2 regions of the Kitasatospora sp. NPDC058444 genome follow, and region 2 is predicted to be linked to the other one. Evidence: riboswitches for the same ligand, from Rfam matches in the RefSeq annotation. Region 2 holds a riboswitch; the other holds the start of a gene.
What was found. A riboswitch is a leader RNA that binds a small molecule or an ion and turns the genes downstream of it on or off. The one in region 2 is predicted to bind cobalamin.

Region 1 (14,044 bases), on a different contig from region 2:
GGAACTCCCCGATTTCCGCGGTAACGAGGGTGCCGTCGGGTGCGAATGCGCAGTCGGTAAGACCGCTGGCGTGCCGCGTCAGGGTCTGTCGCAGCGTGCCCGAGGCAGCGTCCCAGATCTTGCTGGTCCGGTCGTGGCTTGCCGATGCGATCAGCGTACCGTCAGGTGAGATCGCGCAACTGCTGACGAGGTCGCCATGGCCTGTGAGCACCGCGCGCGTCGCTCCGGTGGCGGTTTCCCAGATCCGGACGGTGTGGTCGTGGCTGGCCGAAACGATCATTGTGCCATCCGGAGAGAACACACAGGAGGAGATCGCACCGGTATGACCGGTGAGGGCACGGACGGGTTGTCCTCCGGCGACTTCCCAGATCCGGATCGTGTCGTCGTGGCCGGCTGACGCGATCAGCGTACCGTCGGGCGAGAACGCACAGGAGGTGACGAGGTCACTGTGGTCCGTGAAGACTGTTCTGACCCTTCCGGTGGCTGCCTCCCAGACCTGGACGGTGCGGTCGTAGCTGGCTGACGCGATCAGCGTGCCGTCCGGCGAGAACATGCAGCTGCTGACGAGGTCGGTATGGCCTTCGAACGTTTGCCGTAGATCGCCGCTCGCCACCTCCCAGACGCGGACCCTGCGGTCGTGGCCCGCCGAGGCGATCAGCGTGCCGTCCGGCGAGAACGCGCAGGCATACTCCCACTTCACCACGTGCTCTACCCGGTGGGACTCGGCTCCCGTTTGCCAGAGCTGAGCCCTCCAGTCGTGGCCGGCGGTGGCCAGGAGGGCGCCGTCCGGAGAGAACGCGCAGGAGGTGACGGCTTCGGAGTGTCCGGCGAGCACGGTGCGTTCGGTGCTGGTCGTGACGTCCCACAGCCGGGCTGTCTGGTCGTACCCCGTGGTGGCCAGGAGCGTGCCGTCCGGGGAGAAGGCGCAACCCGAGACCGCCTCGGCATGACCGGTGAGCACGCTAACGGGCTTCGCCGTTGTGAGGTCCCACAGCCGGGCCGTCCGGTCGTGGCCGGTGGTCGCCAGGAGCGTGCCGTCCGGCGAGAACGCACAGGACGAGACCGCCTCCGAGTGCCCAGCGAGAACGGTGCGTTCGGTGCCCGTCGCAACGTCCCACAGCCGGGCCGTCCGGTCATGGCCGGTGGTCGCCAGGAGCGTGCCGTCCGGCGAGAACGCACAAGACGAGACCGCTCCGGCATGGCCAGCGAGGACGCTGACCGGGCTCGCCGTGGCGACGTTCCAGAGGCGGGCTGTCTGGTCGTGGCTAGCGGTGGCCAGGAGCATGCCGTCCGGCGAGAACGCGCAATCGCTTATGCCGTATGTATGGCCGGTGACCAGCCCATACGTATGGTGGGTGAGGGTGCGAAGAACCCCCAGGGCGTGCTGGTCCGGCGGCGGCCAGGCGGGAACCAGCTGGGGCTCGGACAGGTGAGAGCGGTACTGGGCCACCGGCGACTGCAGCTCCGGCACGCCGCTGAGATAGCAGTAGAGCGTGGCTTCCAAGGCTGTCGGCGGATCGCCGGGTGTCAGCAAGTCGGACATCGACCCGAGCGCTCTCCGCAGGACCTGGGCGGCTCCGGTGGGCACTTCGATCAAGTCGGCTTCCACAGGCACAGATGAACCCAGGTTCGCCGCCTTCGCCGCCACCCACCGGAGGTCGCATACCAGCGACTCACGCTCCTCGGTACGGCCGGAACGCGCCAGATGGTAGGGCAGATGGTGCCATAAGTAAGTGGCATCCCGAGGCATCGACCACCACTGCGTTCGCCGCTCTGCGGACGCGGGCAGCAGGTGCGCGGCCGTGCGGACCATCAACTCGTGTCGGGCCTCGAGCTCTTCATCCGTCAGCCTGTAGCGCAGGAAGGCGCCGAGGATGTCGTGCAGCCGGACTGCCGGAGCGCCGTCCAGCCAACCGGGCTGGACGAGCCTTAGGCGAACAAGCCGCGCACGCAGCTTCTCGGCCTCGGACGCCGAGAGCCCTCCCGTCGTGCGCCACAGGCGGAAGAGGATCTCCGCCGGCAAGCTGGTATCCGTGGGGATGACAACGAGATCGAGGTAGCGGTCCCGTTCGTGAGGTGTCAGCAGCGCCAGGCTGACATCCACGGTCGCCGCGATTGCGTGGCTCCGGTTGTCCTCATCGCCGGGATCCAGGTCGAACATGGCGGGTCCACCACTATGCAGCTGCTGCAGCACCCACTGCACCGCCTGACGTACATCGGCCCCTGCTGCGAGTTGGTCGAGCAGCGCGGCGTTCACCAGACTCAGCAACAGCGGCCAGCGGCCCGTGGCGGTGACGAGCTTCCCAAGGAGATCCCGGGGCACGTCGCCTACACCTTCGGTCAGTACACCGATCGCCTGATCGGCGGTCATCACATCCACGAGGACAGACACTCCCCTCCGAGGCGCGACCCCCGAGTTCCGGGTGGTGACGAGGCGACGGCAGGGCCGCCCACCGATCATGAACGGTGTCAGCTGCTCGGGCCGCCATACGTCGTCGATCACCATGAGAGTGGCGTCGCGGGCGTCCAGCAGTTCACCGAGTCGCCCTCCGGCGACTTGAGGATCGGCAGTCTTCACCCCATCTCCGGAGAGCATCTCACATAGCCCGCCGATCAGTTCGGCCAATCGCGCGCCATGCCGCTGCTCCCCCACCGTAACCCACAGCAACCCACCAGCGAAGCGCTCGATCACCCGGGGGTCCTGGCAGAGAAGTGCGGCCAGGGTCGTCTTGCCGAAGCCGCCCGCACCTTCGACGGCTGTGACCAGCGTGGTCGGCCCCGCGTCGTTCCGCGTCACCCCGTCGAACAGTGCCGCGTAATGGTCAGGCCGCGGTATCACCGGGCCGGGCAGAGCGGGCGCCATCCACGGACGGAAAACCCGCGGACGCGCGGCGAACACGTTGACCTGAACACCCCCGTCGCCAATCTGCACACCCTGCGCGTGTTGCGCATCGACAGGCGTCTGAGCAGCCGACTCGTCGATAGTGACCAACCACCCAACCGTTCGCCACCGATGATGGCCAGCCAACCCACAGGGCAAGCTGGCGATGTAACTATCCACCCACTGCAAGTGTGCCAACTAGCCTGCTTTGCTTGGAGGTTGTTGACATAACAGTTGAATGAACAGCCGTCCGCGCCAGTCAACGCACAGAGGGCGCGGCCCCCAGCCCGGACAGCATGACTTCGAGGCCGGGGCGGGGACCGGCGTCAGGGCTGGGAGGAATCCAACACCAAGGACATGGTCGGTCGGACCACGACGATCGCCGACGACGGCTACCCGGCACCGGCCTGGTCATCCCACACCGCCGGCCACGCGGCGGCGAGCTCACCCTCGACCCGCGCCCGAGACGCCCAAGATCAATTACGGGACAGCCCTTGGTAACCGGCCCTCGCCCGGCGACGCCTCAACTTCCCGTTGGCGATAATGCGTGACGGAGAGTGCTATCCAGGTTCACCTCTCGTCACAGCTGCGGCTTGACATCACAATCACCGTGACGGTGATCCCCTGATCAGCTGATCAGAACTCCGCAGCAGCGCTGAGGGGCACACCTCCATCAACCGCAACAAGCACTGCTGCCAGCGCAGGTAACGGTGTGATACCAGGCGGGGCTCGCGAGGACGAATCGCGGGCTGCGCCTCCATTGCGCCCGAGTCCGGCCCCGAGCTCACCGGTACGGAGCGCACCCGTACCGGGATGCATCGGGGCCGGACTCGTCGAAGAGTCGAGGTGCCGCAGCGACGCCGGGGCGAGCGCGCGCTGGCCGGCCTTCCACTCCTCGGTGTACGTCCCGAAGTTCAGTTCCCGGCTCAACCCGCTCAACCCGCTCAACCCGCTCAACCCGCTCAACCCGCTCAACCCGCTCAACCCGCAACAGCCTCTCCGCCCCACCACCCGGCCGGGCACACCGCTCCGCGGAGACCACCGTGCCCCCGTACCTGACCGTCGCCCACCTGATCGCCCAGGAGCCGGCCGCCCTCCGAGATACTCGTCCGCCCCGGCACCCGCTGACAGTTCCCACCTGCCCCACCCGACCACTGCGTCAAGGAGGGCACATCGTAGCCAAGCCAGCGGTCGCCTCCAGGGGATGCCCGCCCCGCCTCTGCCCGCCGCAGACTCGCTACGGGCAGAGCCGCCAGGGGAACCGGCTGAGGGGCCTACGCCTCCTGCGGGTTTCTTACACGCCTTTGCCGTCGCTCTGCCGAGCGGCTGACGGATGCCCGGCACAGTCGTACCCACACCGACCGCAGGACGCACGGAGGGCACGGCGATGACGACGAGCACGAACACGGGCACGAACACGGGCACGGACGCGGGCACGAGCACGAACAGCGCGAAGAGGCGCGGCACCTTGGCGGCCACGGCCCTGGCCGTACTGGCAGCCGCACTGCCCCTCACCGGCGCCCCCGCCGCGCAGGCCTCCGCCGCCGACGCCCAGGGCCGACCCGCATGGTGCCCGTCCGTCCCCGGGCACCGGGTCGACTGCACGACCATGCGCCGCCCGCTGGTCGCCGACGAGCCGCGCCTGGGCGGCATCGACGTGAGCTACGCGGTGGTGCGCCACGGCCGCCCCGGCCCGGCGCTGGGCACCGTCGCGCTCAACCCCGGCGGCCCCGGCGAGACCCTGATCGACCGCGCCGAGCAGGTGGCCGGCGCGCTGCAGGGGGTGCTGGACGACTACGACGTGCTGCTGCTGGACCCGCGCGGCACCGGACGCTCCGGCCGGCTGCCCTGCGACGTCACCGAGGCCGAGTACCGCTGGGCCCCGCGGGCCGGCCAGCGCGAGGCCGTCGCCGAGTGCGCCGAGGAGCTCGGCCCGCGTGCCCGCGGCTACACCAGCGCCGCCACCGCCGACGACATCGACGCTGCCCGCGAGCGCCTGGGCGCCCCCGAGCTGGTGCTGTACGGGATGTCGTACGGCACCTACCTGATGCCGGTCTACGCCGATCGCCACCCCGAGCGGGTCGAGAAGATGGTGCTGTCCGGTGCCTACCCGGTCGCCTTCGACTCCCTGGCCCGGCCCGGCGCCCAGCAGGTCTCCCTGACGCTGCGCCGGATCTGCGAGCGCAGCGGCGCCTGCGATCCGGACACCGCGGTGCACGACCTCGCCGCCGTCACCGAGCAGCTGCGCACCCGCCCGCTGAAGGTGACCGCCACGGTCGGTGGCGAGCGGCGGACCGTGCTGTTCACCGAGGACAAGCTCGCCGACCTGATGTACGAGCCGGCGACCCGCGGCATCGGCCTGCACCCCGGGGAGCCCGGGCTGCTCGGTGCCCTGCCCGCCGCTCTGCACGCCTTCGCAGCAGGCGACGAGGGGCCGCTGTCCGCCCTGGTGCGCGGCGAGATGGAGGGCACCGGTTCCGAGGACCAGGCCTCCTTCCTGGCCGTCACCTGCAACGACTACGTCCGCACCTGGGACCCGGACGCCCCGGTGCCGGAGCGCCGCCGCCAGTACCGCGCCGCCCTGGCCGCCGCCGACCCGGCCGACTTCGGGGCCTTCAGCCCCGAGGGCTGGGCCGCAGGCCAGACCGACGGCGGGGACAACTGCCTGAACTGGCCGCGCCGGGGCACCGCCCGCCCGCAGTCGACCGACCTCGAGAACCTGCCCGACGTGCCCGTCCTGGTGCTCTCCGGAGACCTCGACACCAACACCCCCGAGGTCAACTCCCGCCTGTCGGCGGCCCAGTTCCTCCACAGCTCCTTCGTCTCGGTACCCAACAGCGGACACCTCCCGGAGATGGAGTCCACCGGCTGCGCGCTGGAGATCTCCGGCAGCTTCATCCGCACCGGCGAGGTCGGCGACACCTCCTGCCTGGCGCAGATCCCGCCGGTCACCGTCGTCCCCGTCCCGCACTGACCCGCTGACCCGCTGACGCGCTGACCCGCTGACCCGCCACACCCGACCGGAATGACCACACCCGCCACCAGCGAAAATGACGCCATGACAGATCCCACCGCCACCGCCCGGCGCACCATCCTGGTCGTCGAGGACGACCCCGGCGTCCGCAGCACCCTCGACCACCTGCTGCGCTTCGAGGGCTACCGGGTGCTCACCACCGCCGACGGCCAGGAGGCCCTGGAACTCCTGGAGCACCGGCGCCCCGACCTCGCGGTGGTGGACGTGGTCATGCCCCGCCTCGACGGCCTCGCGCTGTGCCGGATGCTGCGCCGGCGCGGCGACCGCCTGCCCGTCCTGGTCCTCACCGCCCGCCACCAGCTCGGCGACCGGGTCGCCGGGCTGGACGCGGGCGCCGACGACTACCTCGCCAAACCCTTCGCCACCGAGGAACTGCTGGCCCGGATACGCGCCCTCCTGCGCCGCACCGAGCCTCCCCGCGCCGAGGACAGCGAGGACACCGGCAGTGCCCGCCTCGCCCTCGCCGACCTCGCCCTCGACCCCGCCGCCCGCCTGGCCCACCGCGGCACCCGCCGGCTCGACCTGACCAAGACCGAGTTCGACCTGCTGGAGCTGCTCCTCCGCAATCAGGGCACCGTCCTGACCCGCCACCAGATCTACCAGCGCATCTGGGGCTACGACTTCGACACCGACTCGCGCTCGCTCGACGTCTACGTCGGCTACCTGCGGCGCAAGACCGAGGAGGACGGCGAGCCCCGGCTGCTCCACACCGTGCGCAACGTCGGCTACACCGCCAGGACCGCCTGATGCTGCGCACCAGGATCGGCCTCGTCGTCCTCGCCTCCGTCCTGCTGGCGATCGCGGTGCCCGTCACCGCCGCCTACCGCGGCGTCAGCACCCTGGTCTCCGACCAGCTCGACCGGAGCCTCCAGGACCGGGCCGACACCGCGCTCGCCGCCCTGGATCTCGGGCGCCTGCCGCCCGCCAGGCCTGACACCGTCGAACAGTTGTTGCCCGCCGACGGCACCGCGCGCCCGCTGACCCCAGGCGGCCCCGCGCTGCCCGTCTCGGCCCGCGCCCTGGAGGTGGCCCGCACCGGTCAGGGCTCCCACCAGGAGGACGTCACCGTCGACGGCACCCCCTACGGCCTCCTCACCCGGGCCCGCCCCGACGGACAGGGAGCGGTGATGGTCGGCCAGACCTACGCCGGGGCCGCCGAGGTCGACGAGGCGTTCCTGCAACGGATCACCGTCACCAGCGCGGCCGCGGCGGCCTCCTGCGCCCTGCTCAGCTGGCTCGTCATCGGCCGGATCCTGCGACCGGTGCGGCGCCTGGCCCGCGCCGCCGAACACATCACCACCACCCGCGACCTGGCCACCCCACTACCCGCCGCCGGACGCGACGAGGTCGGCGGCCTCACCCGGGCCTTCGAGTCGATGGTCGGCGCACTGCGCCGCTCCCGCGAGCAGCAACAGCGCCTGGTCCAGGACGCCAGCCACGAGCTTCGCACCCCGCTGACCTCGGTGCGCGGCTGCGCCGAACTCCTCCAGCGGGCCCGCGGCCGGCTCGCCCCCGAGGACGAGGAGCAGATCCTCGCCACCCTGGTCACCGAGACCGTCGCACTCGATGAAATCGTTCGCGAGCTGGTCGAGTTGGCCACAGACAGACAGAACGCGGAGGACCCGGAACCGCTCGACCTGCCGGCCGTCGCCGAGGACAGCGCCCGGCGATTCCGCCGCCGTACCGGCCGCGAGATCGCCGTCACCGTCGAGGGCCCCGTACCGGTGCTGGCCCGCCCACGCGCACTGCAACGCTGCGTGGACAACCTGGTGGGCAACGCCGTCAAGTTCAGCCCGGACGGCACCCCGGTGGAGATCCGGGTCGTCGGCACCCGGTTGTCCGTGCGCGACCACGGGCCCGGCATCGCCCCCGGCGACCGGCAGGCCGTCTTCGAGCGCTTCTTCCGCGCCGCCGGTACCCAGGCCACCCCGGGCTCGGGGCTGGGCCTGGCCATCGTCCACGACCTCGTCGCCGCGGACGGCGGCACCGTCTTCCGACCGCCGCCCCCGGCGGCGGCGCCGAGGTCGGCTTCCACCTGCCGCCGGCCCCTCAGCACCGACCGCCCGTCGGGGAGCCAGGCGCCGCCTCGCGCTGACGAGCCTGCGGAACCGTCCCGCACCCACGTCCACAGGGGGCACCAGGCCACGCGACAACGCGGTCCGCGCCCTGCCCATGAGCCCGGCCCCCTTCCCGGCCGGTCCTGGAGGGGGCCGGGGCGAGCGACACAGTCCTGGTGATCACACCGCGCCGCGGACCGGACCGGTGCGCCTGCGGCGGTCGGCCGTCGGACCCGCTCCGCGGAAGGGGCAGCGCTGCGGGACACGACGGCGCCGAAGGTCCACCGGAGTTCCGCTCCCGGCCCTCAGTCCTGAGGACCGGGCAGCGCCGCGTAGGGGACGAAGGTGCTGGTGCGCTCGTCGACGGCCAGTGGGCGGCCGATGGCCGGGGCGGAGCGCTGCGGGCAGGCCGGGCGTTCGCAGACCTTACAGCCGAGGCCGATCGGGGTGGCGGCGCTCTCGTCGCCGAGGTCGAGGCCGGCCGAGTACACCAGTCGTCCGGCGTGGCGGATCTCGCAGCCGAGGCCGATGGCGAAGGTCTTGCCGGGGCGGCCCCAGCCGCCGGGTGAGCGGGTGACGGCGCGGGCGGTCCAGAGGTAGCGACGGCCGTCGGGCATGACGGCGACCTGGACGTGGACCCGGCCGGGTGCGGCGAAGGCGTCGTAGACGTTCCAGAGCGGGCAGGTGCCGCCGGTGCGGGAGAAGTGGAAGGCGGTGGCGGACTGCCGCTTGGAGACGTTCCCGGCCCGGTCGACGCGCACGAAGGAGAACGGCACCCCGCGCAGGCCGGAACAGCCGGCGCAGCTTGGCGTGGGCGAAGATCTTGCGCCCGGCAGGACGTGCCATGGTGCGACGCACCCTCTTCTCTCCTCGACGGGGCGAACCACCGGGGCGGGTGCAGCACACGGTCTGCACCCGCCCGTTCGGTCTCGCGTCGGTGCGTCAGTCGGCGAGTTCCTCGCGCAGGCGGCGGGCGGCGGCGACCAGGCTGTCCAGGGAGGCGCGGGTCTCCGGCCAGCCGCGGGTCTTCAGGCCGCAGTCGGGGTTGACCCAGAGCCGCTCGGCCGGGATCGCGGCGAGCCCGGCCCGCAGGAGGGAGACGACCTCCTCGGTGCCGGGGACGCGCGGGGAGTGGATGTCCCAGACGCCGGGGCCGACCTCGCGCGGGTAGCCGGCCTCGGCGAGTTCGCCGGCGACCTCCATGTGGGAGCGGGTGGCCTCCAACGAGATGACGTCGGCGTCGAGTTCGTCGATCGCGGTCATGATCGCGCCGAACTCGGCGTAGCACATGTGGGTGTGGATCTGGGTGTCGGCGCGGACGCCGGAGGTGGCCAGCCGGAAGGCCTCGGTGGCCCAGTCCAGGTAGGCCGGGCGGGCGGCGGCGCGCAACGGCAGGGTCTCGCGCAGCGCCGGTTCGTCGACCTGGACGACGGCCGCGCCGGCCGCCTCCAGGTCGGTGACCTCCTCGCGCAGGGCGAGGGCGACCTGCCGGGCGGTGTCGGCAAGCGGCTGGTCGTCGCGGACGAAGGACCAGGCGAGCATGGTGACCGGGCCGGTGAGCATTCCCTTGACCGGGCGGTCGGTCAGGCCCTGCGCGTAGCGGAACCAGTCGACGGTCATCGGGTTCGGCCGGGAGATGTCCCCGGCGAGGACCGGCGGGCGCACGTACCGGCTGCCGTAGGACTGCACCCAGCCGTGCCGGGTGGCGAGGTAGCCGGTGAGCTGCTCGGCGAAGTACTGGACCATGTCGTTGCGCTCGGGCTCACCGTGGACCAGGACGTCCAGGCCGGCCTTCTCCTGGTACGCGATGACCTCCCGCACCTCGGCCTCCATCCGCTCCCGGTAGGCCGGGGCGCCGATCCGACCCGCCGTCAGATCGGCCCGGGCGGTGCGCAGTTCGGTGGTCTGCGGGAAGGAGCCGATGGTGGTGGTCGGCAGCAGCGGCAGGCCGAGCCGGGCGCGCTGGGCCTCGGCCCGTACGGGGTAGGGCTGGGCGCGGCGGGTGTCATCGGCGGTGACGGCGGCGGCGCGGGCACGGACGGCGGGGTCGCGGGTGATCGGGGAGGTGGCGCGGGAGGCGAGGTCGGCGCGGTTGGCGGCGAGTTCGGCGGTGATCGCGCCGGTGCCCTCGCGCAGACCGCGGGCGAGCAGCGCCGTCTCGGCTGCCTTCTGCTTGGCGAAGGCCAGCCAGCGGGCGATCTGCGGGTCGATGTCGCGTTCGAGGGTTGCGTCGATCGGCACGTGCAGCAGCGAGCAGGAGGGCGCGACGTCGACCCGGTCGGCGAGGCCGAGCAGGGTGGCCAGGGTGGAGAGCGACTTCTCCAGGTCGTTGATCCAGACGTTGCGGCCGTCGATCACCCCGGCGACCAGCCGCTTGCCGGGCAGTCCGCCCACTGCGGCGAGGTCCTCCAGGTTGGCGGCGGCCGGGCCGGTGAAGTCCAGGGCCAGGCCCTCGACCGGGGCCTTGGCCAGCACCGGGAGCGCCTCGCCGAGCCGGTCGAAGTAGCTGGCGACCAGCAGCTTGGGCCGCTCGGCGAGAGCACCCAGCTCGCGGTAGGCCCGGGCGGCCGCGTTGAGCTCGGCCGGGGTGCGGTCCTGCACGAGCGCTGGCTCGTCCAGCTGCACCCACCCGGCGCCGGCGGCCCGCAACTCGGCCAGCAGCTGGGCGTACACCGGCAGCAGGCGGTCCAGCAGGGTGATCGGCCGGAAGTCGGCGGCCACCCCGGGCGCCGGCTTCGCCAGCAGCAGGTAGGTCACCGGCCCGACCAGCACCGGCCGGGCGCGGTGGCCGCGCAGCAGCGCCTCGCGCAGCTCACCGACCGCCTTGGCCGGGTTCGCGGCGAACACCGTGTCCGGGCCCAACTCCGGCACCAGGTAGTGGTAGTTGGTGTCGAACCACTTGGTCATCTCCAGTGGTGCGACGTCCTGGGTGCCGCGTGCCATGGCGAAGTAGCCGTCCAGCGCATCGGCCTCGACGGCCTCCCGGTGGCGGGCCGGGATCGCGCCGAGGGCCACGGTCGTGTCCAGCACGTGGTCGTAGAGCGAGAAGTCCCCGGTCGGGACCTCCGCGATGCCGGAGTCGGCGAGCTGCTGCCAGTTCCCGCGGCGCAGGTCGGCGGCGGTGGCCAGCAGGGCGTCGGCGGTGACCGTGCCCTTCCAGTACCCCTCGATGGCCTTCTTGAGCTCCCGGCCCCGGCCCTGGCGGGGGTAGCCGTACACGGTGGCCACGGACGCCGCTGCTGCGGACTTCGTCGTCAAGGGACTCTCCTTCGCGAGTCTGTCTCCTCAAGTACCCGGGGACGGGCGAGGGCGCGAAGGGATGACGAACCGGGCGGCGGCCGTCACGAGACGTACGGGCCTGATCCGCCTGGTATGGTCGCCGACCCGCCCACGAGGTCACCGGATAGCCGCAACGCAGGTCGTCTGCGTGCGGGCAGTGGCAGGTCTTCGGACTCGCGGGCACGCCCACCCCATGAAGGGCGGACACCTACTGGCCGTCGCTTCCCAGACCCTCCCGGGCCCAGTGCGTATGACGGCGGTCGTTCCCACTCACCGCTGCGGGGCAGTCCCGGATTCCCACCGGGTTCCCTCTTGCGACGCGCCTGCCTGGCGGACAGGGCGAACCAACTGCCTGATCAGCTTATGCGCAAACAGCCGGGACTGACGCGGAGATCATGGAACATGTCCGCATGATGAGACCCCGTCGCGGCTGGCGGCCGACGGTCAGGTGCGCGGCGAGGTGCCCGGCGTGCGTGGCAGGGCGCGGCGCGAATGTCCGCGATCATCGCCGCCGGAGCCGACCACAACCTCGCCCTGGTCGGCCCGCCGAACAGCAGCACCAAGCCGACCAGCGGCACTGCGCGGTCAAGGCCTGGGGCTACAACGCCACCGGCCAGCTCGGCGACAACAGCACGATCAACCGCAACACCCCGGTCGACGTACAGGGCGGCTGGTCCGGCGGCGTCTCCCGGATCGCGGCCGACGGCAACCACAGCCTGGCTATCACCGGCAGCGACGACAAGCTCAGTGCCTGGGGCTCCTGGAATGGGCGGGGAGGACCGACGCCTGATCAGTCGTCCGTCCGGCTCGGCAGGTCGAGGACACCATGCGGGTCAGCTGTCCACGACAGGGCATTCAGGAGCTGCGCGGGGTCGGTCCGCCCGGGGTCGGGAAGTCCCGCATCCGCTCGGCGGCCGAGCGCCCGGGAGGCGGCAGGCGGTCCCCGGGGCGTTGAGCGGGCGGCTGGTGGCGGGCCGGCCGGTCGAGGCCTCCTTGGTCTCCCGTGCCCTGGCCGCGAGGTCGCGCGGTTCGGCCTCGCGGCCAGGGCCCGTACGGCCGGGAAGAGCCGCGCCTCCTCGTCGCCGGCGTGCCGGATCGCCAGGACCTTGCCGTGCCGGGTCATGTCTTCTCCTGGTCCGAGGGATTCCTCGGGTGCGCGAACGCGTACCCGGGCTCGGCGGGCACCCGTCGGGCCCGAGGCCACGCCGGATCGGAGGTTCCTGATCCGGCATGGCCCCGGGCCGTCGACCGGCCGTCGGGACCACCGATGCTGGTCCGCCAGTGGTTGTGACGGTCGTCCAGCTGGGTCACCGAGTCGACGCCCTCCATGAAGCGCGGGAACTCCTCGAACAGCGTCCACTGGTTGTAGGCGGTGTGCACGGGGACATCCACGTCCACGGACTCCTTCACCATGCTCATCCGGGTCTCCTCTCACGGTGCGTCCGGGGCATCCCGGCCGCACCGTGCGCCTGCCCCAGCACCGCCGGCCCAATCATGTGTCCCGGAGGGCATCCTCGATGGTGGCGTGGACGTCGAACAGCCCGGCGGTGTCGGTGAGTTCCAGGACCCGCAGCGTCCGCCTGGACGGAGCGACCAGCACCAGCCGGACTCCGTCCGCCAACGCGCGCCGACGGGCACCGAGAAGCAGGTTGAGGCCGGTGGAGGTGAACAGCTCCACACCCGCCAGGTCGACCGCGAGCAGGACGGGACGCCTACCGAGCGCGGCGTCGAGTGCCCGGGCCGCGACGGGCTCGCTGTCCAGGATCATGTCGCCGGTGAAGGAGCACACGAACGCGCCACCGACCCGGACGGCCTCCGACGTCAGACAGGGCGGGACCGCCTCCTCCTCGAGCGGAGGGCTCGGCGACACGGGCACCCCGGCGCCACTCTCGGGGGCTTCCCGCTCAGCTCCTGCGGAGGCGATGCGCTCCAGGTCACGCCACAGATCGAGCGCCTGCTCGCGAAGGCCTACGGCAGTGCGTTCGCCGGCTTGGAGCGACACCAGGTAGGCGTCGATGCTTGTGATCGAACGGCACACCTGCCGGCGCAGTGGTTCCGCACAGGCGCAGACGCCCTGTTCACCGGCCTCGCAGGGCGGGCCGAGGCGTTCGGCCAACACGGATCCGAGCCGTTCCAGCCCCTGCCTGCTGATCGGGTCCATCGAACCATCTCCAGACGCGGCGCCGCGCGACTCCGCGACGGACGCTTGTGCGGACCGTGGCTCCTCCACTCTTCGCCCGTCCGCCAGACATGTCAACCATTGCACGAATCCGCTGTCGTGTTTCAGCGGCCGTGAAACGGACGTCCTATCGTGGAGGAATGGACAACGGCACGTCGACCGAGCGGCACTGGACCTTCCTGACCAACCACGCCCGTGTGCTGGTCCAGATCGCCCGCGACCCGGGCATCCGTGTGCGCGACATCGCCACCAGCTGCCTGCTCACCGAACGCGCCGTCCAACGCATCATCGTCGACCTCGAACAAGCCGGGTACCTCACCCACGAGCGCCGCGGCCGCACCAACCACTACAGCGTCATCACCAGCAAGCAGCTGCGTCACCCCGCCGACGCCGGCCCCACCATCGCCGAGCTCCTCGCCACCCTCCTGCGCTGACGCCGCCCGGGGCCGGAACGCCCTCCCGGCCCGGGAGCACGTGTCGACCGGGACCACGTGTGAACTGGGCCCGAAGGGGCACACGCGCTTGCCGAGAGCCCCCGCTCCACCATCGGAAGCGGACTGCCGTGCTCGTCCTCGGCCTCATCCTGCTGGTCGCACTCGTCCTCGGCGGCGCGG
Region 2 (14,044 bases):
CCTCCCGCGGCCGCGGCGTCGGCGAGGCCCTGGTCCGCGCCGCCGTCACCCGCAGCCGCGAACTCGGCCTGGCCGGCATGGCCTTCTCCACCCGCCCGGAGATGACCACCGCCCACCGGATCTACGAACGCGTCGGCTTCCTCCGCACCCCCGAACGCGACTGGGCCCCGTACCCGGGCATGGACCTGATGGTCTACACCATGGCGTTCCCGCAGCCGGCCTGAGCACCCGTGGGACGCCACCGGCCCTTCCCCTGGCCGGTGACCGACAGACGATCAACAGACGTCTTTTGATATAAACCACAGATCAAGACTTGTCCCATGGACACGTCGCGACAGTCGATCGACCGCGGGGGAACAGACCACATGGACGACGGGCCCGGCCTCGGCGCGCCCGCGAGCGGGCCCACGCTCCAGGACATGCGCAGGAGCAGGGGCGTCGAAGCCCCCGCCACCAGCCGTTACGCGATCCCCGCTCCGACCCCGGAGCCCCGCGGTCCGCTGCCGCCCTCCGTCCGCTTCAAGGCGGTCGACGGTCTGCGCGGCCTGGCCATCGCGTCGGTGTTGCTCTACCACACCGACTGGTTCCAGAACGGCCTGTTCGGGGTGGACGTCTTCTTCGTCCTGTCCGGCTTCCTGGTCACCCTGGTGCTGGTCCGCGAGCTGGACCGCACCGACGGCATCCGGCTCGGCCTCTTCTACCGCCGCCGGGCCAAGCGGCTGCTGCCCGGACTGTTCGCCACCATCATCCTGGTGGTCGGGCTGTCCGCCCTGGTCAGTCCGCTACGGGACGTCAGGGACCTCCGCCCGCAGGCGCTGGCCGCGCTCGCCCAGATCGCCAACTGGGCCCAGCTGTCGCGCGGTGACGCCTACTGGCAGCACTTCGCCTCGATCGACCCGCTCGCGGCCATGTGGTCGCTCAGCATCACCGAGCAGTTCTACGCGCTCTGGCCGCTGCTGCTGCTCATGGTCTACGGGGTCTGCCGCCGCTCCGTCCGCGCGGCCGGCTTCGTCACCGCCGGACTGTTCGTCGCCGCCGCGCTGGTCGCCCCGCTGATGTGGAACGGGCACAACAGCGACCGCCTCTACCTGGGCACCGAGACCCGTGCGGTCGGCTTCGCGGCCGGCGCCACCGCCGCCTTCGGGGTGTACCTGTGGCTGCGCCGCAAGGTCCGCGCCGGGTCCGCCGACGACACCGGCGGGCCGCGCTCCCGCCCGCGCGGGCCGGCCGGGCCCGTCCTGCCCACCCTGGTCGGCACCGCGGCCCTCGGCGGCCTGGTCTGGGCCAGCCTCGCCGTCGACACCTACCACGAACCGTGGCTCTACCGGGGCGGGCTGGCCGTGGTCGCGGCCCTCGCCGCCGTGCTCACCGTCTCGCTGTGCCAGGAGCGGGGACCGCTGGTGTGGCTGATGTCGCTGCCCCCGCTGCGGCTCACCGGCACCATCTCCTACAGCCTCTACCTGCTCCACCTGCCGGTGTACTGGCTGCTCCAGCACTACGTCGACGACATCTCGCCCAAGAAGCTGCTGGTCATCGGCGCGCCGGTGTCCTGGGTCCTGGCCTGGCTGCTGCACACCGGCACCGAGAAGCTGCGGGTGCTGCGCTGGCGGGCCCTCCCGGCCGTCCCGCTGGTGGCCGTCACCGCCGCGGTGGCGACCACGGGCGCCTGGTACCTGCCCGCCTGGGTCACGCACGACATGAAGTCCGGGCCGAGCGGCAAGCCGATGGTCCTCCTCCTCGGCGACTCCTTCTCCCAGGACCTCTCCACCGGCCTGTACCGGCACGGCGACCGCTACCGTGTCGTCGACGGCGGGATCAGCGGGTGCGGGGTGTTCGACCCGGAGAAGGTGCGCACCACCTCCCAGGAGGAGTTCGAGACCAGCCAGGAGTGCCGCGACCGGGCCGCCGCCTGGGACCGGCAGCTCGGCTCCGGGCCCCAGGCCGTGGTGCTCCACCTCGGCTGGGACGCCGCCGAGCAGTACCTCGACGGCAGTTGGCTCAACCCCTGCGACGAGGACTACCGGACCCGTTACGGCACCCGGCTCTCGCAGGCCGTGGACCAGGTCCGCCGCCGCGCCCAGGACGCCCAGGTGCTGCTGATGAACGAGCGGGTCGAGAACGGCGCCATCAACAAGACCTGGGGCACCTGCTACAACCAGCAGGTCGGCGACTTCGTGAAGGCCTCCGGCGGCGCCGTCCGGCTGCTCGACCTCAACACCTTCTACTGCCCGTACGAGACCTGCGCATGGAAGGACAAGGAGGGCCACCTGGTCTCCCCGGCCAACGACGGGGTGCACCTCACCGCGGCCGGCATGCGGTTCGTCACCCCGTGGCTGGAGAAGGAGATCGCGGGCGCGCTGAGCGGCGCGACGCCGGGCCGGCCCGCCGCGGTGCCGACCCCGACCCCCACGCCGACCCCCACTCCCACACCGACCCCCACGCCGACGCCGACGCCGACCTCGACCGGCAAGTCGTCGCCCGGCCACACCCCGACGAAGTCCGCCCCCCGGACCCCGACCGCCAAGGCGACCGGGCCCCAGGGCGACGGGCGCTAGCCGCGAGGGGCGCCGGCGCCACGGCGGCATGGCGCCGTGGCGGCAAGGCGCCGTGGCGGCAAGGCGGCAAGGCGCCTCAGGAGGGCGGCAGTTCGTAGGACTGCGCGAAGCAGCTGCGGATCGCCTGCTCGGAGGCCGGGCGCCCGGCGAAGTCCATCCGCGGGGTGTCCTGGTTGGTCGGCAGGGTCGGGTCGATGCCGAAGTAGAGCGACCAGAAGTACACGCCGCCCAGCCTGCGCTCCTGCGCCACCTGGCACACCGCGGTGAACCAGGCGGCCTGGACGGCCTCGTTCAGCTCCCGCTTGGTGTAGAAGTCGCCGGGCGTCTTGTAGGCGCCCTTCTGCGCCGGGATGCCCACCTCGGTGAGCTTGGTGGCCGGCTGCGGCCCCGCGCCCCGCTTGTCGAGCCAGCCGTTCCAGCTGGACACCAGGTCGGCCACCGGGGCGTCGTCACCCGCCGACTTGGCGGGGAAGTAGGCGTCCACACCGGTTCCGTCGGTCGGCAGCGACAGCGGCCCCTTCGACCAGTTGTCCCAGTTGGCGTCGTACACGATCTGGCCCTGGAAGGTCTTCCGGGCCTGCTCGATCAGGCCGGCCCAGTGCGGGTCGGCCTCCAGCGAGTTGAACTCGGTGCCGACGGTGAACTCGGTCGCGGCGTGCTCCTGGGCGGTCTTCAGGTACGGCGTCAGGAACGTGGCGTAGCTGGCGAACCAGGCGTCCTTGTCGGCGGGCGCGATGTTGCCGCGCCACACGCCGGTGCCGGCGTAGTTGAACACCTCCTCGTCCAGGATCGGCCGTACGGTGGTCCGCAGACCGGCCCGGTGGGCGGCGTCCAGCAGCAGGGCCAGCCGCTCCGGGGTCGGCGTGGTCGAACGGGCGGCGACGGCGTTCGACTTGGGTCCCGTCGTGTAGTACGGGAACGTCACCGACAGCGAGTTGGCGTTCAGCCCGACCACGTACTCGACGATGCGGTCGACCTTGCCCTGGACGAAGCTGTCCGGGTCCGCCGGGTCGTCCAGCCAGTACACCTGCACGCCCCACTCGGGGCTGCCCTTGGTCCACGGGCGGGCCACCTTGGGTCCGGTGTCCTCCACCACGGGGGCGTCCTTGCCGAAGCCCCAGACCCGGCCCTGCTCGGTCGGCGCGCCGGCCCAGTGCACCGTGGTGGGGCGCTGGTGGTCGAACTTGACCGGGTGGTCCCCCCAGACCATCGGGATGCCGACGGTGAGGGCGACGACCACGGTCGGGAGGATGAAGATGACGGGACGCTTCACGATCGTGACCTCCGATCAGGCCGGCTTGGCGATGACGACGAACTTGTTCTCCTCGCGCTTCAGGTACTTGATCAGTCCCCTCAGCCCGCCCCAGCCCTCCAGGAACGAGAACAGCGGAATGGCCGCCACCACCACGATCGGCTCCCACCACTTGCGCCGGTGGTTGGCCGAGGCCACCACGTTCAGCCGCAGGCCCTCCCAGTACGTCCAGATGACGTAGGCGAAGTTGATCGACCAGACCAGCACCACGGACTGGGTGACCGGCGAGGTGTTCCAGGTGCCGGTGAACCACGCCACCAGCAGCACCAGGCCGACGTGCTGCAGCGGGCCGAGCACCCAGCTGACCATGCCCATCCCGATGAACAGCCGGTACCGCAGCGGGATCGTCTTGTTGAAGCAGAGCGCGACCAGGCCCCAGGCCCAGCGCTCGCGCTGCTTGAGGAAGTCCTTGACGCCGGCCGGCGAGGCGCCGTAGCAGCGGCCGTTGAACCAGTCGCTGCGGCCGGGGTAGCGCTGGCAGAAGTTCAGCGCCATCTGGGCGTCCTCGACGATGGTCTTCGGTCCGAAGTCCCAGCCGATGGTGGCCTCCACCGAGGAGCGCACGATCAGCAGCTCGCCGTGTACGCCCGCGATCGGCGTGCCGGTGCCGGTCATCGCGCGGAAGCGGGCGATGTCGTCGGCGGGGCGGATCGCGTCGGCGAGCCAGGTGAAGGTGGAGACGGCGTTCTCGCGCGGGTACGTCAGGATGCCCTGCGCCATGTGCTTGGCGTCGTCCCCGGCCCGGCGCTGCCGGTTGACGAACTGGGCGACGGCGGCGGCGGTGTCCGGGCCGACACCGGTGTCGTCGTCCATGTGCAGCACCCAGACGTCGTCCTCGGCCTCGCCCTCCTCGATCCGCAGCTCGTGCGAGTAGTGGTTGGCGCGGGCCTTGAACTTGGTCCCGTTGGGCGTCTCGTACGCCTTCGGCACGGTCACCACGCGGATCAGCGGGTTGCGCTCCGCCAGCTCGTCGATCTTCTCCGCGGCGGCGCAGCCCTCCTCGGTGAGGATGTCCACGCGCATCCACGGGAAGTACGGCGGCAGGTGCTCGACGTACGAGAGCACCGAGCGCTCCAGCGCCGGGTAGGTGTCGTGGCGGCCGATGGTCGGCACCAGCACGATCAGGAAGTCGTCCTCGACGGGCGCGGCCGGGGTCATCCGGCTGACCTGGCGCAGCCGCCGCCGGACCATCAGCACGCCCTGGAAGCCGATCAGCACGCCGAAGACCGGCATGCCCCACAGGATGGTGATCGCCCAGCCGAGCGCGGTGGGGTTGGGCACGTAGGCCCACACCGAGAACGCGAAGATGATCACGAAGGAGACGTAGAACGGCGTCACCCGGGGCTTCCACGACATCTGTCGCTCGGCGAGCCGGGCGGCCTCGCGGGACGTGGTCAGCACCGTCCGCTCGGCGGTTGTCGATGACATGGCGAAAGCAGTTCCTCGTCTGGTGTCGTCTCGGCCCCGGACGGGGCGAGGGTCGTTCGGACGGTCGGCCCCGAGGGTCAGCCCTGGGGCGGACGGTCCGCGGGCGGCGGCGCGACCGGCGGCGGCGCGACCGGGCCGGGCGGCAGCTGGCCGGGGCTCACCGGGCCGGGACTCACCGGGCCGGGGAGCGGTGCGCCGGACTGCGGCGGAGTGGTGGGCCACGGCTGGGCGACGGCCGGCGGGTACGCGCCCGGCTGGGCGGGCTGCGGCGGGTACGGCATCGGCTGGCCCGGCAGGGGCTGCCCCCAACCGGGCTGGGGCTGAGGCTGGGGCTGGGGCTGCCCGGGAAGCGGCTGGGGCCACACGGGCTGCGGCTGGGGCTGCGGCTGGAGCTGCGGCTGCCCGGGAAGCGGCTGGGGCTGCGGCCACGCGGCGGGCTGGGCCCACGCGGGCTGCGGCTGCGCGGCCGACACCGGCCCCACCGCCGGCACCGGCTGCTCCCGCCAGACCGACCGGGCCAGCAGCACGATCAGCGCCGCGGTGACGACCACCCCGAGCCCGAAGGTCGCGAGCTTGAGCCAGCCCTCGGTGGTGCCGGTGAACCACTCCCGCTGCGGCTTGTCCAGCAGCGCGCCGACCAGGCTGCGCACCCGGTTGTACCCCTCGACCAGCGCGACACCCGCCGCGACGCCGAGCGCCCAGTTGCGTCCGCGCAGCAGGAGGATGCCCGAAACCAGGTACAGCAGGCCGTAGTTGAGGCTTCCGGTCTCGGCGAACACCGAGGTGCCGCCGTAGTAGAAGATCCCCTTGACGTAGGTGGCGAAGCCGACCTGGCCGAAGCAGTTGTACCCGGCCCAGCCGAGCAGCACCACGCCCCAGCCGGCGGCCACGCTGCCGGCCGCGCGCATCGGACCCGTCCGTGTCATCCCGTATCCCCCGCCCCTCCGGGCCCGTCCCGGCCGTTCGCCCGCCCTCGGCTTCGCCGCCACAGGATGCCACACGGCGCAACGGAGCCGGAATTCCACCCGTTCGGCCGAGCCCCCGGGTGCGGCTGATCTCACAGTGCCGACCGCCGCGCCTCAGGTGGCGTCGGCTCAGCGCACGTGCAGGCCGCCCCAGTCGACGTTCGCGCCGAACGAACCGGAACCGCCGGTGAGCGCCAGCGGACTGCGGTACGTGGCGTTGACGTCCGCGGCCGAGTTGCGCGGCTGCTCCGGGGTCAGGTTGTTCGCGGTGAGCGACTGCCCCCAGACCGTCCAGATCGTCCAGGGGGTGCGCCGCAGGGTCTCCGGCTGGCGGGAGTTGACCGGGACGGCGAAGGACTCGGCCAGCATCCGCGGCTTGCCGTAGCCGGACAGCCCGTCGTAGTACCGCTTGGTCCACACCTCGCCGGTGCCGATCGGGTGCGCCGGGCTGCCGCTGTAGTCGTCCACCCCGACCACGTCGACGAACTGGGCGCCCGGGTAGTAGTCCCACGGGTCCACCCCCGGGGCGCCGTCCCAGGACACCGGCGTCCAGACGAACAGCAGGTTGTGCAGCCCCCGGGTCTCCACCAGGTACCTGTAGGTGATCTTCCACAGGGCCTGGTAGTCGGCCGGCTTCTGGCCCGCCCACCAGAACCGGCGGGAGCAGTCCAGCACGTTCATCTCGTGGTACGGGCGCAGCAGCACCGGCACGTCGTGGGCGGCCAGGTACTCCAGGTGGTCGGCCAGGTAGGACAGGTCGGTGATCAGCGCGCGGTACTCGGGGGTGTCGTGCGCGCCGTCCACGACCCGGCCGAACCAGTCGGGGTCCTTGGCCGCCGGCGAGTTCGAACAGAGCACCCGGTCGAAGGACTTGACGTCCGAGCCGGGGTAGGGCTGGTGGAAGGACATGCCGACGATCCCGGCCGGGCCGCCGCCGTTGTCCGGCAGTTCGGTGCTGCTGCCGTCGCAGTTCTGCTGCACGCCCGCCGCGCCGTAGCCGCCGTCGTCGGCGCGCGGGTGGCCGTTCCAGACGGCGGAGAGCAGGTCGACGGCGTCGTCGGTGTACTGCCAGCCGGCCCGGCAGGAGGGCCAGCGGCCGGCCGAGTAGGAGCGCGGATTGCCGACGCCCCAGCCGTTCTGGCCGTAGCCGGGGCCGAGGTCGGTCTCCACGAAACCGGGCAGCTTGCCGGTGATGTCGGCGGCCTTCTTGTAGTAGTAGCCGACCTGCTTGGTGCCCCGGTAGTCCCCGTACTCCGGGTTGTTGCGTTCGTTGTGCGCCTCGACGTGCTGGCCGATCACCGTGCCGCCGCTCTGCCCGGTCCGGGCCTGGGCCTCCAGGTCGGCGAGGAACTGCTGGACGGCGCGGGCGTTCGACGAGGCCTGCGGATCCCGGGCGAGCAGGTCCCGGCCCACCTCCGGCGGCAGGGTGCGCCCGGGCGCGCCGACCGAGACCGGGACCCGCGGGGGCTGTTCGACGTCGGCCCTGCCGTCGTGGTCCAGCAGGACGACCGCTCCCGCGGCGACCACGATCCCGGCCGCGGCCAGGACGGCGGGCTTGCCGCGCAGGGCTCTGGGCAGGGCCACGGACCGCTCCTCCGGTTGCTCGCCGGCGCCGCCCCCCACGGACGCAACCGGAACACGCATGCGAAATGACTGTTCCGAGAGCCTGCCACATTCCCCCGGCCCCCCGTGAACGGACCCGCCGGGACCGCGGGGTCACGGCGGGTCAGCCCGCCGGCCTCGCCGGCGGGGACGTCACGGCGGGTCAGCCCGCCGTGGCCGGCGGGGTGCCCTGGACGCCGGGCGCGGCCGAGGACGCCGCCTTGGCGCGCCTGAGCAGTTGCCCCTTCACGTGCTCGGCGAACCCGGGAGCCGCCGCGGTGGCCGTGGCGTCCGGGCCGTTGCCGCCCTTCGCCGAGCCCTCGACCGTGAAGTAGCCGTACCGGCCCAGGCTGTTGTGCGTACCCGTGCAGCCGGCGGCGGCGCAGAAGGCCGGGGCTCCGGCCGCGGGCGCGCCCTTGAGCTGTCCGGTGAAGTTCTTCAGCGCGGTCTCGGCCTGGATCCTGTGGTCGAAGACCGCCACCCCGACGGTGACCGCGCTGTCACCGGAGACGTACGTCGCCCGGAGCACCTGCTGGCACCCCTGGTCGCCGAGCACCTTGCCCAGCCCGCCGGTCGTCGAGTTCCCGTCCCAGCACGGCGAGTCCAGCGACACCACGGTCCGGTTCCAGGTGGCGCCGTTGATCGTCACCTGGAGCGCGGAGAACAGCGCTCCCGCGTCCTGCGGCGCCGGATCGGTGGTGGCCTCCCAGATCGGCTTCGCCGGGTCGTCCGGCTGGCCGCTCGGGGTGCCGGAGGTGCTCGGCGGGGCGGTCGGCGGGGTGGTCTTGGTGACCGTCGCGGAGCCGTTGTCCTTCTTGCCCTTGAACAGCACCACACCGCCGGCGACCAGGCTGCCCACCACGGCGACCGCGGCCACCACGCCGATGACCTTCATCCGGCGACGGCGCTTGCCGTCGGCCTCGTTGCGGTCCGCCAGCGCGTCCCAGTCCGGCTCGACCCGCTGCGGCGGGCCCGGCTGCTGGGGCTGCTGCTGGAGGTGCCACTGGGGCTGGGGGTTCGGCTGCGGCTGCCCGACCGGCGGGCCCGGCTGCGGCGGCGCGGCCGGGTGCGGCACCGGCGGGATGGGCTGCGGGACCGGCTGCGCCGACGGCACGACCGGCCCGTACGAGGCCGGAGGCGGCCCGAAACCCCCGCTCGGCGGCGGCACCGGACCAGGTGCCACCGGCTGCTGACTCTGTGCGCCCCCCGGCCCGGCGGGAGGCGTTCCCTGCGGCCCCTGCCCAGGTACGCCAGTTCCGTCGCTCATGCGCCCAGATCGTAGGGCATCCCCGTGACGGCCGGTCCTCCCGGTGACCATTCCGTATCGAAACCAGGACGCCGCGGCCCGGTTCCGGGGCCTGTGACAGCCGCCACCCGCCACATTTCTGGTACCACCGGTCATCACTCCGACACGCGACGCCGTACTACATCTGGGGTCGCTTCAGGGAGACACCACTACATGTATGCTCGCTACTGCTGTCGATGCAGGGGAACCCGGTGCGAATCCGGGACTGCCCCGCAGCGGTGTGCGGGCGGCTCCAGCAGCCGTACCGCGAGTCCGATGACCTGCCGAACAGTGTGCGCCACGGCCCTCCCGCAGAGGCCGCGCCGGCACGAGCAGTACCCCTCCGGGCCTCGCGGGCGGGCCGGGGAGTCACCGTCGCGCGACGCCGTCTGCGTTCGTGCCGTGCTCCCCTGCCCCGATCGGCCCGGTGGCCCCCGATCACCGCCGCCGATCGCCGCCAGGAGAGAGCGCCTTGACCACCGCCGCCTCAGCCACCCTGCCCACTCAGGGCTCCGGTACCGCCTTCACCGACCCGACGGTCTCCGACCCCGGCGGCGCCCTGCTGCGGCTGCTCACCGACCGCAGCACCGACCTCACCGAGGTCGACCCCGGCCATGTCGCCGCCGCCGCGCTGCGCGGCCGCCACGCCGGCTCGGACTTCGCCGAGCTGCGCGGGCTGGCCGTGGACGCCGCCGCGTCGATGATCGCCGAGGACCCCCAGTACTCGAAGCTCGCCGCCCGCCTGCTCGCCCTGGAGATCGTCGACGAGGCGAACAGCCAGGGCTCGGTGTCCTTCTCCGCCTCGATCGCCGTCGGCCACGCCGAGGGCCTGATCGGCGACACCACCGCGGACTTCGTCGCCAAGCACGCCGCCGCCCTGGACGCGCTGATCGACACCGCGGGCGACGACCGCTTCGAGTACTTCGGCCTGCGCACCGTGCAGTCCCGCTACCTGCTGCGCCACCCGATCACCCGCAAGGTGATCGAGACCCCGCAGCACTTCCTGCTCCGCGTCGCCTGTGGCCTGGCGGTCGGCGACAGCGAGCAGTCGGTGCGCGAGGTGGCCGAGCTGTACGGCCTGATGAGCCGCCTGGAGTACCTGACGTCCTCGCCGACGCTCTTCAACTCCGGCACCCGCCACCCGCAGATGTCGAGCTGCTACCTGCTCGACTCGCCGCTGGACAACCTGGACTCGATCTACAACCGCTACGCGCAGATCGCCCGCCTGTCCAAGCACGCCGGCGGCATCGGCCTGTCCTACTCGCGCATCCGCTCGCGCGGCAGCCTGATCCGCGGCACCAACGGCAAGTCCAACGGCATCGTGCCGTTCCTGCGCACCCTCGACTCCTCGGTCGCCGCCGTCAACCAGGGCGGCCGCCGCAAGGGCGCGGCCTGCGTCTACCTGGAGACCTGGCACGCCGACATCGAGGAGTTCCTGGAGCTCCGCGACAACACCGGCGAAGAGGCCCGCCGCACCCACAACCTCAACCTGGCGCACTGGATCCCGGACGAGTTCATGCGCCGGGTCAACGCCAACGCCGACTGGTCGCTGTTCTCCCCGGCCGACGTGCCCGAGCTGGTCGACCTGTGGGGCGAGGAGTTCGACGAGGCCTACCGCAAGGCCGAGCTGGCCGGCAAGGCCGTGCGCACCATCCCGGCGCAGACCCTGTACGCCCGCATGATGCGCACCCTCGCGCAGACCGGCAACGGCTGGATGACCTTCAAGGACGCCTCCAACCGCGCCGCCAACCAGACCGCGCTGCCGGGCCGCACGGTGCACTCCTCCAACCTGTGCACCGAGATCCTGGAGGTCACGGACGACTCCGAGACCGCCGTCTGCAACCTGGGCTCGGTCAACCTGGGCGCCCACGTCGCCGCCGGGGCTTCGGCCGGTGATCTGATCGGCGCGATGGACTGGGAGCGCCTCGACGCCACCGTCCGTACGGCCGTGACGTTCCTCGACCGCGTGGTGGACATCAACTTCTACCCGACCACCGAGGCCGGCACCTCCAACTCCCGCTGGCGGCCGGTCGGCCTCGGCGTGATGGGCCTGCAGGACGTCTTCTTCAAGCTGCGGATCGACTTCGACTCGGCCGAGGCGAAGGTCCTGTCGACGCTGATCGCCGAGCGCATCATGCTCACCGCGTACGAGCGCTCCGCCGACCTGGCCGAGCAGCTGGGCCGCCACGAGGCGTACGGCGAGACCCGCGCCGCCCGCGGCGAGCTGCACATCGACCACTTCCCGACGGCCGCCCCGCAGTGGGCCGACCGCTGGACGGCGCTGCGCGCCCGGATCGCCGAGACCGGCCTGCGCAACTCGCTGCTGCTGGCGATCGCGCCGACCGCGACCATCGCCTCCATCGCCGGCGTGTACGAGTGCATCGAGCCGCAGGTGTCCAACCTGTTCAAGCGCGAGACGCTGTCCGGCGAGTTCCTCCAGGTCAACCCGTACCTGGTGCGCGAGCTCAAGGAGCTCGGCGTCTGGGACCAGCAGACCCGCGACGCCCTGCGCGACGCCAACGGCTCGGTGCAGGAGCTGAACTGGCTGCCCGCCGAGGTGCGTTCGCTGTACCGGACGGCCTGGGAGCTGCCGCAGCGCGCGCTGATCGACCTGGCCGCGGCCCGCATGCCGTACCTGGACCAGAGCCAGTCCCTGAACCTGTTCATGGCGGCGCCGACCATCGGCAAGCTCAGCTCGATGTACGCCTACGCGTGGAAGGTCGGTCTGAAGACCACCTACTACCTGCGTTCGCGCCCGGCCACCCGCATCGCCCAGGCCGCGTCCGGCACCGCCCGCGCCGCCGCGCCGGCGCCCGTGCCCGTGAACACCCCGACCCTCACCCCGGAGCAGGAAGCCGCCCTCGCCTGCTCCCTGGAGAACCCCGAGTCCTGCGAGGCCTGCCAGTAATGTCCGACGACCGCCAGAAGATGCTGCTCGACCCCGGCTTCGAGCTGACCCTGCGCCCGATGCGCTACCCGTCGTTCTACGACCGGTACCGGGACGCCATCAAGAACACCTGGACCGTCGAGGAGGTGGACCTGCACTCCGACGTCGCCGACCTGGCGAAGCTCAGCGAGGGCGAGCGCCACCTGATCGGCCGGCTGGTCGCGTTCTTCGCGACGGGCGACTCGATCGTCTCCAACAACGTGGTGCTGAGCCTCTACAAGCACATCAACTCGCCCGAGGCGCGGCTGTACCTCTCGCGGCAGCTGTTCGAGGAGGCCGTGCACGTCCAGTTCTACCTGACGCTGCTCGACACCTACCTGCCCGACCCGGAGGACCGCAACGCGGCCTTCGCCGCGGTGGAGAACATCCCCTCCATCCGCCAGAAGGCGCAGTTCTGCTTCAAGTACATGAACGCGGTCGACCACATCGAGTCGCTGCAGACCAAGGAGGACCGCCGCGCGTTCCTCCTGAACCTGATCTGCTTCGCCGCGTGCGTCGAGGGCCTGTTCTTCTACGGCGCCTTCGCCTACGTGTACTGGTTCCGGAGCCGGGGCCTGCTGCACGGCCTCGCGACCGGTACGAACTGGGTGTTCCGCGACGAGTCCATGCACATGGACTTCGCGATGTCGGTGGTGGACACCGTCCGCGAGGAGGAGCCCGACCTCTTCGACGACGAGATGGCCAAGCAGGTCACGGAGATGCTGGAGGAAGCCGTCGAGGCCGAGCTCCAGTTCGCCCAGGACCTGTGCGGTGACGGCCTGCCCGGCATGAACACCGCCTCGATGCGGGAGTACCTGGAGGCCGTGGCGGATCAGCGCCTCGCACGCCTGGGTCTGCCGATCCGCTACGGGTCGACGAACCCGTTCGGCTTCATGGAGCTCCAGAACGTCCAGGAGCTGACCAACTTCTTCGAGCGCCGGGTGTCGGCGTACCAGGTGGCCGTCGAGGGCACCGTCGCCTTCGACGACGACTTCTAAAAGGCACGAAACGACAGAGGTGCCCCGCACGGCCACAGCCCGTGCGGGGCACCGCTGTTGTTTCAGTCGGTCGAAAACTCCCCGGACTTGACCCCGGCGAGGAAGGACGACCAGGCATCGGAAGCGAACGCCAGAGCTGGCCCACCTGAGTCCTTCGAGTCCCGGACAGCCATCCCACCCACCATCAACGGCCGGGTCTCCACACACTCGTTCGCCTGGGCGCTATAGCTGCTCTTGCGCCACCCCTGAGTGGCACTGTCCGGCACAGTCACGCGCTCACACCTCTTCTGATCTCATCGTCATGTCGCCGCGGCGATGGCCGCGATCATATCCAGCGACTCCTTGGGGTTCAGAGCAGCCGATCGCAAGTATTCGAAGACCAGCCCATAGCCATCCAGTTCGCCCTGCTGCTCCAGATAGTGGCTGCTTGTCAGGGTTTCCAGGAACACCGCGCCGGGAGTAGGTGAGTCAGAGAAGCCGTACATCACGAAGGCGCCACATGCGCCGGCAGTCGCACCGACCTCCAGCGGCACCACTTGCAAGGTGACGTTGGGGAGCTGCGCCATCTCCGCGAGATGTTCCAACTGCTCCTTGTGGACCTTCACCCCTCCCACCGGGCACCTGAGCGCAGGCTCCCAGATGATCGCCCAGAATCGGGCCGGATCCGGCTTCGCGAGAACTTCCTTCCGCTCCATACGGATCTCGACCAGCTGGTCGATGCGCTCCGGTCGAACCGCAGCGGGGTTGGCTTCGAGCAGGGCGCGAGCGTAGCGCTTCGTCTGCAACAAGCCCGGCACAACCATGGTCTGCCACATACGGATGTAGCGAGCGTCATCTTCCAGCCCGAGAACATCGACATACGCCGACGGGATGGTGTCGCCGTAGTCGTGCCACCAGCCGCGCTTCCTGCTCTCCCGCGCCAACTTCTCCAGAGCTTCACGCTCCTTGACGCCCACCCCGTATAGATCCAGCA

Region 1: linked by a shared signal. The riboswitch ahead of metE (5-methyltetrahydropteroyltriglutamate--homocysteine S-methyltransferase) and the one ahead of ACFWP2_RS05390 (ribonucleoside-diphosphate reductase subunit alpha) in region 2 are both predicted to bind cobalamin.

Annotation. Positions count from the first base shown of each region.
Region 1 is NZ_JBHXLL010000075.1:3,286-17,329, reverse strand. Features, by position in the region: gene ACFWP2_RS38710 (NB-ARC domain-containing protein) at 1-2,992, opposite strand, end outside; gene ACFWP2_RS38705 (alpha/beta fold hydrolase) at 4,269-5,855, shown strand; gene ACFWP2_RS38700 (response regulator transcription factor) at 5,940-6,662, shown strand; gene ACFWP2_RS38695 (ATP-binding protein) at 6,662-8,152, shown strand; partial or broken gene ACFWP2_RS38690 (short-chain fatty acyl-CoA regulator family protein) at 8,278-8,757, opposite strand; gene metE (5-methyltetrahydropteroyltriglutamate--homocysteine S-methyltransferase) at 8,915-11,230, opposite strand; cobalamin riboswitch at 11,393-11,615, opposite strand; partial or broken gene ACFWP2_RS38680 (hypothetical protein) at 11,647-11,916, shown strand; gene ACFWP2_RS38675 (SRPBCC family protein) at 12,371-12,670, opposite strand; gene ACFWP2_RS38670 (STAS domain-containing protein) at 12,744-13,412, opposite strand; gene ACFWP2_RS38665 (helix-turn-helix transcriptional regulator) at 13,571-13,864, shown strand; gene ACFWP2_RS38660 (sigma-70 family RNA polymerase sigma factor) at 13,807-14,044, opposite strand, start outside.
Region 2 is NZ_JBHXLL010000003.1:179,584-193,627, forward strand. Features, by position in the region: gene ACFWP2_RS05355 (GNAT family N-acetyltransferase) at 1-224, shown strand, start outside; gene ACFWP2_RS05360 (acyltransferase family protein) at 321-2,555, shown strand; gene ACFWP2_RS05365 (glycoside hydrolase family 113) at 2,632-3,828, opposite strand; gene ACFWP2_RS05370 (glycosyltransferase family 2 protein) at 3,844-5,295, opposite strand; gene ACFWP2_RS05375 (hypothetical protein) at 5,373-6,221, opposite strand; gene ACFWP2_RS05380 (glycoside hydrolase family 26 protein) at 6,390-7,844, opposite strand; gene ACFWP2_RS05385 (hypothetical protein) at 8,026-8,976, opposite strand; cobalamin riboswitch at 9,319-9,451, shown strand; gene ACFWP2_RS05390 (ribonucleoside-diphosphate reductase subunit alpha) at 9,644-12,055, shown strand; gene ACFWP2_RS05395 (ribonucleotide-diphosphate reductase subunit beta) at 12,055-13,071, shown strand; gene ACFWP2_RS05400 (DUF397 domain-containing protein) at 13,134-13,343, opposite strand; gene ACFWP2_RS05405 (helix-turn-helix domain-containing protein) at 13,371-14,044, opposite strand, start outside.